Regions from separate parts of the Pantoea sp. X-Soil-ISGK-355 genome, predicted to be linked through region 1. Evidence: predicted binding sites of a transcription regulator. Region 1 holds the regulator's gene; the other holds the start of a gene.
What was found. The regulator LexA, encoded in region 1, represses DNA repair genes until DNA is damaged. The targets are predictions, from matches to a motif close to TNCTGTATGTACATACAGNA.
Positions count from the first base shown of each region.

Region 2: the regulator LexA is predicted to act here: its motif matches at 1,970-1,989, upstream of AC6I8J_RS08210 (metal-dependent hydrolase).

Region 1 is NZ_AP035971.1:320,058-324,270, forward strand. It holds gene plsB (glycerol-3-phosphate 1-O-acyltransferase PlsB) at 1-1,203, opposite strand, end outside; gene AC6I8J_RS01370 (diacylglycerol kinase) at 1,332-1,700, shown strand; gene lexA (transcriptional repressor LexA) at 1,806-2,420, shown strand; gene dinF (MATE family efflux transporter DinF) at 2,521-3,843, shown strand; gene AC6I8J_RS01385 (CsbD family protein) at 4,011-4,213, shown strand, end outside.
Region 2 is NZ_AP035971.1:1,786,318-1,790,530, forward strand. It holds gene AC6I8J_RS08205 (L-cystine transporter) at 1-1,205, opposite strand, end outside; gene AC6I8J_RS08210 (metal-dependent hydrolase) at 1,357-1,947, opposite strand; gene kduD (2-dehydro-3-deoxy-D-gluconate 5-dehydrogenase KduD) at 2,097-2,858, opposite strand; gene kduI (5-dehydro-4-deoxy-D-glucuronate isomerase) at 2,875-3,711, opposite strand; gene hxpB (hexitol phosphatase HxpB) at 3,886-4,213, opposite strand, start outside.

The DNA.
Region 1 (4,213 bases):
GCCGGTTTTCGGGTCCAGCAGGCGACCGGTACGAGAACGGCCACCTTCAACAAAGTATTCAACTGAATAACCGCGGGTGAACAGCTCGCCGAGATATTCGCGGAACACCGTGGCGTAGAGCTTGTTGCCTTTAAAGGTACGACGAATAAAGAACGCGCCCAGACGACGGAAAATCGGGCCGGCTGGCCAGAAGTTGAGATTGATACCGGCAGCAATGTGTGGCGGCACCAGGCCCTGATGATAGAGCACATAGGAGAGCAGCAGATAATCCATGTGGCTGCGATGGCACGGCACATAGACAATCTCGTGGCCATCCTGCGCCAGCTGACGAACTTTTTCGCCGCCATTGACGTTGATGCCCTGATAGAGACGACTCCAGAGCCAGCCCATCACGCGGTCGGTGACGCGAATCGCTTCATAAGAGAAGTTGGCGGCAATTTCTTCCATCATCTCAACGGCATTCTGCTGCGCTTTCTCATGGGAGATTTTTTTGCTGCGTGCTTCATCTTCGACGGCTTTTTCAATCGCTTTGGATTGCAGCAGACGGTTGAACAGATCCTGACGCGCCGGTAAACGCGGGCCAATCGCCGCCAGCCGCTGACGGGCAAAATGGATGCGCGCCACGCGAGCCAGCTTCTGGGCGATCGACTTATCCGTACCGTGCTCCGTGGCCATACGGCGCAGTGAGACGGTCGGCGAGAAGCGAACAAAGCTGTCGCGTCCGTGCCAGATCACCGCAAAGAACTTCTGTACACCGTTCAGCACACGCAGGTGTGGCGTGGCTTCGCCCTGGACTTCACGTCCTGGTGCGCGGCCAAACATTACCGTGACCGGCAGCATCTGGATATCGAGCTTAGGATTATTGCGATGCAGATCGAGGTAATCGTGAAAGATTTTCACCGATTCGACGCTGGGCACAAAGTAGGGGAATACGCGCGGGCCATCGTGGATAAATACGTGGCGCGGCAGCAGTGAACCATCAATCTCCAGCGGAGAGAGCGGATCAGGCAGATGATGCCGCAGACACTGCGCGCGTAAAGTCAGTAAGTCGGCCTTCGAATCGTAAGGCAAAACATACATAATAGGTCGGGTCGGATCCAGACCATGTTCAGACACGGGATCGGCCGGAATGGCCTTACTTTTTACCAAAAACGACAGTGGTAAATTAAGCAATTTGTAATAGAGTTTACGCCAACCTGACATAGACAACATGAAGCCTCTTGTTAGCAAAGCGCCGCAAGCATACCAGAAAGTGCAGCGAAGATCTGTGGTGGTGCCAATTGCACGCAGCCCAGACATTGACGTCAATCCGATAAAAGGGTTCCCACATCATGGCAAATAATGCCACCGGACTTATCAGAATAATTAAAGCCGCAGGTTACTCCTGGCAGGGACTGCGTGCCGCCTGGCAACATGAAGCGGCGTTTCGTCAGGAAGCCCTGGCTGCGCTGGTCGCCATTATTATCGCCTGCTGGCTGGATGTCGATGTGGTCTCACGCATCCTGATGATTGGGTCGGTGGTGCTGGTGGTCATTGTCGAAATCCTTAATAGCGCCATTGAATCCGTGGTCGACCGCATCGGTCAGGAGCATCATCCGCTGGCGGGCCGGGCCAAAGATATGGGATCTGCGGCAGTACTGATCAGCATCTTACTGGCACTCTTTGTCTGGATCGCGCTGCTCTGGACACATTTGCGATAAGCGTTCCATATCGCGCCGGAAGCCGCGTTTTGCCTGACAATCGGTTTCCATTTCGCCAATACCTGTATATACTCACAGCGACTGTATAAACAACCAGGGGGCGGGATGAAAGCATTAACCAGCAGGCAGCAGCAGGTCTATGACCTGATTCGCGACCATATTTCTTCAACAGGCATGCCGCCTACGCGCGCAGAGATTGCTGCACAACTGGGCTTCCGCTCACCGAATGCGGCAGAAGAGCACCTGAAAGCGCTGGCGCGTAAAGGCGTCATTGAGATCGTTTCCGGTGCATCGCGCGGCATTCGCCTGCTAATGGAAGAAGAAGCCTCAGAAGGCATACCGTTGATTGGCCGGGTTGCTGCCGGTGAGCCAATCATGGCGCAGGAACATATCGAAACCCACTATAAAGTGGATCCGGGCCTGTTTAAGCCCTCTGCCGACTTCCTGCTGCGCGTCAGCGGAATGTCGATGAAAGATATCGGGATTATGGATGGCGACCTGCTCGCGGTACATAAAACCCAGGATGTGCGCAATGGCCAGGTTGTCGTTGCCCGCATTGATGATGAAGTCACCGTTAAGCGCTGGAAAAAGCAGGGTGCTATCGTGCATCTGCTGCCTGAAAACAGCGATTTCGACCCGATTGTTGTCGATACCCGTGCACAGTCCCTGACCATTGAAGGTCTGGCGGTTGGCGTGGTGCGTAACGGCGAGTGGCTCTGATTCTGAGGGCTGCGTGCATTCGCTTTCTCTGATGCTATTCTGTCTGCCCTAATTTTGTCGCTGCCTGTTTTGCGCAGCGACACTGAGCACGGAACGGCGAATGCGCTTTCTCACGGCAACGGATAAAAATCTCTGGCGGCTTGCGCTGCCGATGATCCTTTCAAATATCACCGTTCCCTTACTGGGCGTGGTCGATACTGCAGTTATTGGTCATCTCGACAGCCCTGTCTATCTTGGCGGGGTTGCGGTCGGGACCACTGTGACCAGTTTCCTCTTTATGCTGCTGCTTTTTCTTCGAATGAGTACGACTGGCCTGACGGCGCAGGCGTTTGGTGCCGGTGATAAAATGGCGCTGGCACGTGCGCTGACCCAGCCGCTGATGATTGCGCTGCTGGCAGGTGTACTGTTCATCGCTTTACGTTATCCGATTATTCAGCTGGCGACCCATCTGGTTGGCGGTAATCCCGCGGTACTGGAACAGGCGGCGCTGTTTATTCAGATTCGCTGGCTCAGTGCACCCGCCACGCTGGCAAACCTGGTCATTCTGGGCTGGCTGCTGGGCGTGCAGTATGCGCGCGCGCCAGTGATCCTGCTGGTGGTAGGCAATCTGGTTAACATCGGGCTCGATCTCTGGCTGGTGATGGGACTGCACTGGGGTGTCGCGGGGGCGGCAACCGCCACGGCGCTGGCGGAGTACATCACGCTGGGTGTCGGCGGTATCATGGTCTGGCGAGTCCTGAAGCTGCGCGGTATTACGTTAAGCCTGCTGAAGCAGAGCTGGCGCGGTGACAGCGGCCGGCTGCTGCGGCTGAACCGGGACATCATGCTGCGCTCATTGATGCTGCAACTCTGTTTCGCCTCGCTGACCGTGCTGGGCGCGCGGCTGGGCCCGGATGTGGTGGCGGTTAACGCGGTATTGCTGATGTTCATTACGTTCACGGCCTATGCGCTGGATGGCTTTGCCTACGCAGTTGAAGCTTTTGCCGGCGAGGCCCATGGTGCAAAAGATGGCGGCAAACTGCTGCGTGTCTGGCACTCTGCCTGTCGGCAGGCGGTGGTGGTAGCGCTGTTCTTTTCCCTGACCTATGCCATTGCTGGCCCGCAGATTGTTACCCTGTTGACCTCTCTTCCTTCGCTGCAACAAAGTGCTGACCGCTATCTGGTCTGGCAGATCGTTATGCCGCTGATCGGCGTCTGGTGTTATCTGCTGGATGGGATGTTCATCGGCGCAACACGCGGACGTGAGATGCGTAACAGCATGGTGGTGGCAGCAGCAGGCTACTTTCTGATGCTGCTCAGCGTACCGGCGCTGGGTAATCACGGACTGTGGCTGGCGGTAACGGTTTTCCTGGCGCTGCGCGGCCTGTCGCTGTGGCTCATCTGGCGTAAGCACTGGCGTCAGAACAGCTGGTTTGATGCCTGAGTCAGTCGTGGCTGCACGCAAGCCGATACAGATTATTCTGTATTATTCCACGGTTAATAAATTGGCTACTATAATTAACTCTATGCAGCGCAGTTAACCAGCGCTTTATATCGTTATTTTGTTAAGTAACAAGATAATCATTAAACCCCGAGGATTGGAGGTCTGCCATGAATAAAGATGAAGCCAGCGGCAACTGGAAGCAGTTCAAAGGCAAAATGAAAGAGAAATGGGGCAAGCTGACCGATGACGACATGCAGGTTATCGAAGGTAAACGCGATCAGCTGGTCGGCAAAATCCAGGAACGTTATGGCTATGCGAAAGATGAAGCAGAGCGTGAAGTAACCGACTGGGAAGGTCAGAACAAAGATCA
Region 2 (4,213 bases), 1.5 Mb from region 1:
GGCAGAACAATCAGGGCGGCAAAGGTGGCACCACCGCCGACACCGGCCACGCCTGCGGAGCTCAGCGTCACTATCCCAACCAGGGTGGCAATCCACAGCGGATCAAACGGGTTGATTCCAACCGTTGGCGCAACCATCACGGCCAGCATGGTTGGATAGAGGCCGGCACAGCCATTCTGTCCAATTGTGGCACCAAAGGAGGCCGCGAAGCTGGCAATCGAATCAGGTACGCCCAGACGACGGGTCTGCGTCTCTACGCTCAGTGGAATGCTCGCTGCGCTGGAGCGGCTGGTGAAGGCGAAGGTGATCACCGGCCACACTTTACGGAAGAAGCGCAGCGGGTTGATGCCATTCACCGACAGCAGCAGGGCGTGAACACCAAACATGATGGCCAGACCCAGGTAAGAGGCGACCACAAAGCTGCCCAGCTTGATGATGTCCTGCAGGTTAGAACCGGCAACCACTTTGGTCATCAGCGCCAGCACACCGTAGGGGGTCAGCTTCATTACCAGACGAACCAGCTTCATAACCCACGACTGCAGCGTATCAATTGCGACCAGCACGCGCTGACCTTTCACTTCATCATCTTTCAGCAACTGCAGGGCAGCGACACCCAGGAAGGCGGCAAAGATGACGACGCTGATAATGGAGGTTGGACTGGCGCCGGTCAGATCGGCAAACGGGTTTTTCGGGATAAAGGAGAGCACCAGCTGTGGCACGCTCAGGTCAGAGACCTTGCCGACATAGTTGCTCTGGATCGCACTCAGACGCGCGGTTTCCTGCACACCCTGTACCAGACCTTCCGCGCTCAGACCAAACAGGCCGGTCACGAACACGCCAACCAGCGCCGAAATTGCGGTGGTAAACAGCAGTACACCAATGGTCAGTACGCTGATTTTCCCCAGTGACGAGGCATTATGCAGACGGGCAACCGCGCTCAGAATTGAAACGAACACCAGCGGCATCACCACCATCTGCAGCAACTGGACATAGCCATTACCGATGATGTTAAACCAGCTGATAGACTCTTTTACCACTGCGCTGTTTTCGCCGTAGATCAACTGCAAAACCAGGCCGAACAGCACGCCGATCACCAGACCGGTCAGCACTTTTTTCGACAGGCTCCAGTTCTGACGGCTGAAGCGGGAGAGTAATACCAGCAGCACCACAAAGGCCACGATATTAAGCGTAAGAGGAAGGTCCATGCTGAAACTCCAGAGTAATGCGGCTTTCCCACCCGGGAAAGCCGCATAATGTTAATCACGAATTAAGACAGCAGGAATGGTAACAGCAGGTGCAGAGGGTGCCTTATATCCAAATGGCATGGTTTATAACTTAATGGTGTTTTGTGCGGATTTATTGCGCAGTATGACTGGAAATTAATCGACTGACGCCATTTTGTAGCGTATCAAACAGCTGAGCCGGCCAGCCGTTTGCACCAAAATATGGCATGCCGACCGGGAACCACAGCGCATAGCCGACCAGTCCCAGACACAATGCCCGCTCAAGCTGGTTTCCTTTCTGACTGCGCAGAATCGGCAGGCGGAAGCGCCAGCGGCAGGGCCATAGCAGCGGAACACCGGCGGGTGTCAGCATATCGGCCACAATATGACTGAGGTAGCCCAGCGTCAGACCCTGTAGTACGTCTGCCGGTATTGGCGACGACTGGGGCAGGTTTATCTGAAAAAGCCATAAACCGGCGGCCACCGCCAGCAGGCTATGGGTAAAGCCCCGATGACCGAACGCGCGCGCAATAGGATGAGAAAGCCAGCGTAGTCGCTGTCCCAGCAAAGATTTGGGGTGGTCGATATCGGGCAACAGACATGTCAGCAGGGCTGAGGGAACAAGATGCCACCAGTCGGCCTGCGCCAGTACGGGTGTCAGCTCAGCACGCTTCGCAAAGATAGCGCTGGCAATGGCAAAAATAATGTGGCCTTCGCCCGTCATGATAGAACCTGGTTGCAAAGAAAGCTGTCGATGCATCCAGTATAGGGATTTATCCAGTAAATGAGAACATGTGACGCTGTAACGAAGCATGAATATTTTTAACAAGGCGGACAGCGATGAAACACTGCCCGCCCGTTCTGCCAGAAAGATTAACGTGCCAGCCAGCCGCCATCTACCGCCAGGGTATAGCCATTCACGTAGTCAGATGCGGAAGAGGCCAGGAAAACTACCGGCCCCATCATGTCATCAGGCACGCCCCAGCGGCCTGCCGGAATACGCCCCAGAATCTCTTCACTACGCGACTCATCATTGCGAAGCTGTTCCGTATTGTTGGTGGCCATGTAACCGGGAGCGATGGCATTGACGTTAATGCCATGTTTTGCCCACTCGTTCGCCATCAGACGGGTCAGACCCATCACGGCACTTTTCGACGCCGTATAAGAGGGCACCCGGATACCGCCCTGGAAGGAGAGCATGGAGGCGATATTGATGATCTTGCCGCCATTACCCTGCGCGATAAACTGACGGGCAACCTGCTGCGACAGGAAAAACAGGCTCTTGCTGTTAAGATTCATCACGTCATCCCAGTCCTGCTCGCTGAAATTCAGTGCGTCCTCACGGCGGATAATGCCGGCATTGTTGACCAGAATGTCAATTTTACCGGCAGCGGCCAGCGCCTGTTCAACCACTGAGGCCACCACGCTGGTCTGCATCAGATCGGCCTGCACCGGCCAGAACCGGCGACCCAGCGCCTCCACTTTACTGTGGGTATCATCCGGGCCATCACGGTTAACGCCGACGATATCACAACCCGCCTGGGCCAGGCCCAGCGCCATACCTTGCCCTAAACCGGTATTACAGCCGGTCACCAGCGCGACTTTACCTTCCAGGTTAAACGTACTCAGTACCATGGTATTTCTCCTCTGCTCAGCGCAGTTCACTGATTTTGACGTGGTCCATGTCATCAAAGACCTGATTCTCACCCACCATGCCCCAGATAAAGGTGTAACGCTGGGTGCCGACACCGGCGTGAATTGACCAGCTGGGTGAGATCACCGCCTGCTCGTTGTGTACCAGCAGATGGCGGGTTTGCTGCGGTTGCCCCATCATGTGGAAGACGGCGCACTCTTCGCTCATATCGAAGTAGAAATAGACTTCCATGCGGCGTTCGTGGGTGTGGCAGGGCATGGTGTTCCACAGGCTGCCTTCATCCAGTCTGGTTAAGCCCATGGTGAGCTGGCAGGTGGGCAACACATCCGGCACGATAAATTTGTTAATGGTGCGGCGATTGGAGGTCGCGGCATCACCCAGCGTCGCGGTTGCTGCGTCCTGCAGCGTGATTTTCTTGTCCGGGAAGGTGCTGTGTGCTGGCGCACTGTTGTAATAGAATTTGGCCGGCTGTGCAGGGTTCAGGCTGCGGAACTGCAGGTTGCGCGCACCTTTGCCGATGTAAAGCGCCTCTTCGTGACCGATCTCCCAGGCTTTACCGTCAACCTCGACCAGACCCGGGCCGCCAATGTTGATCATGCCAAGCTCGCGGCGTTCAAGAAAGTAACTGACGCCCAGCTGTTTTCCCATCTCATCACCGATAATGACTGGCTTATTAACCGGCATCACGCCGCCAATGATGATGCGGTCGATGTGGCTGTAGGTCAGGGTGTAATTGTCAGCGGAAAAAATCGTTTCAATCAGAAACTCGCGGCGCAGCGCGTCAGTGTCGAGTTGTTTAGCGTGATCGCTGTGAATGCTTTGGCGAATGTCCATCTCAGGCCTCTCTGCAGGTCAGGTTATTCATGCCCCGAATGGGGACGCTTCGGGCATCTTAGGCAGAGCGGGAGGGGAATTCAATAAAAATGAAACGTTGTTTTATTTTTTGCGGGGTAGATCAACTGGCAGGCGCAGTGGGCAAAAAAAAGCCCGCTATGCGCGGGCTGTTTATTATCCCTGCAGATGCTGCAGGCTAAGCTGTGTCAGATTGTCCAGCCGGACATCCGCCAGCGCCCAGCGCGGATCGTCACGGTGTTCAGCGGCGGGTACCACAATCGACCGCATGCGGGCCGCTTTGGTCGCGATCATGCCATTAAACGAATCTTCCAGCGTGACGCAGTTGAGCGGATCGATCGCAAGGCTGGCGGCGGCGTTGAGATAGACCTGCGGATGGGGCTTGCTGTAGGGCAGCGCTTCTGCTGAAGACAGCACATCAAAATAAGGGCGCAGATTGAAGGTTTCCAGCACCTGTTCCAGCATCTTTAGCGGCGATGCGGAG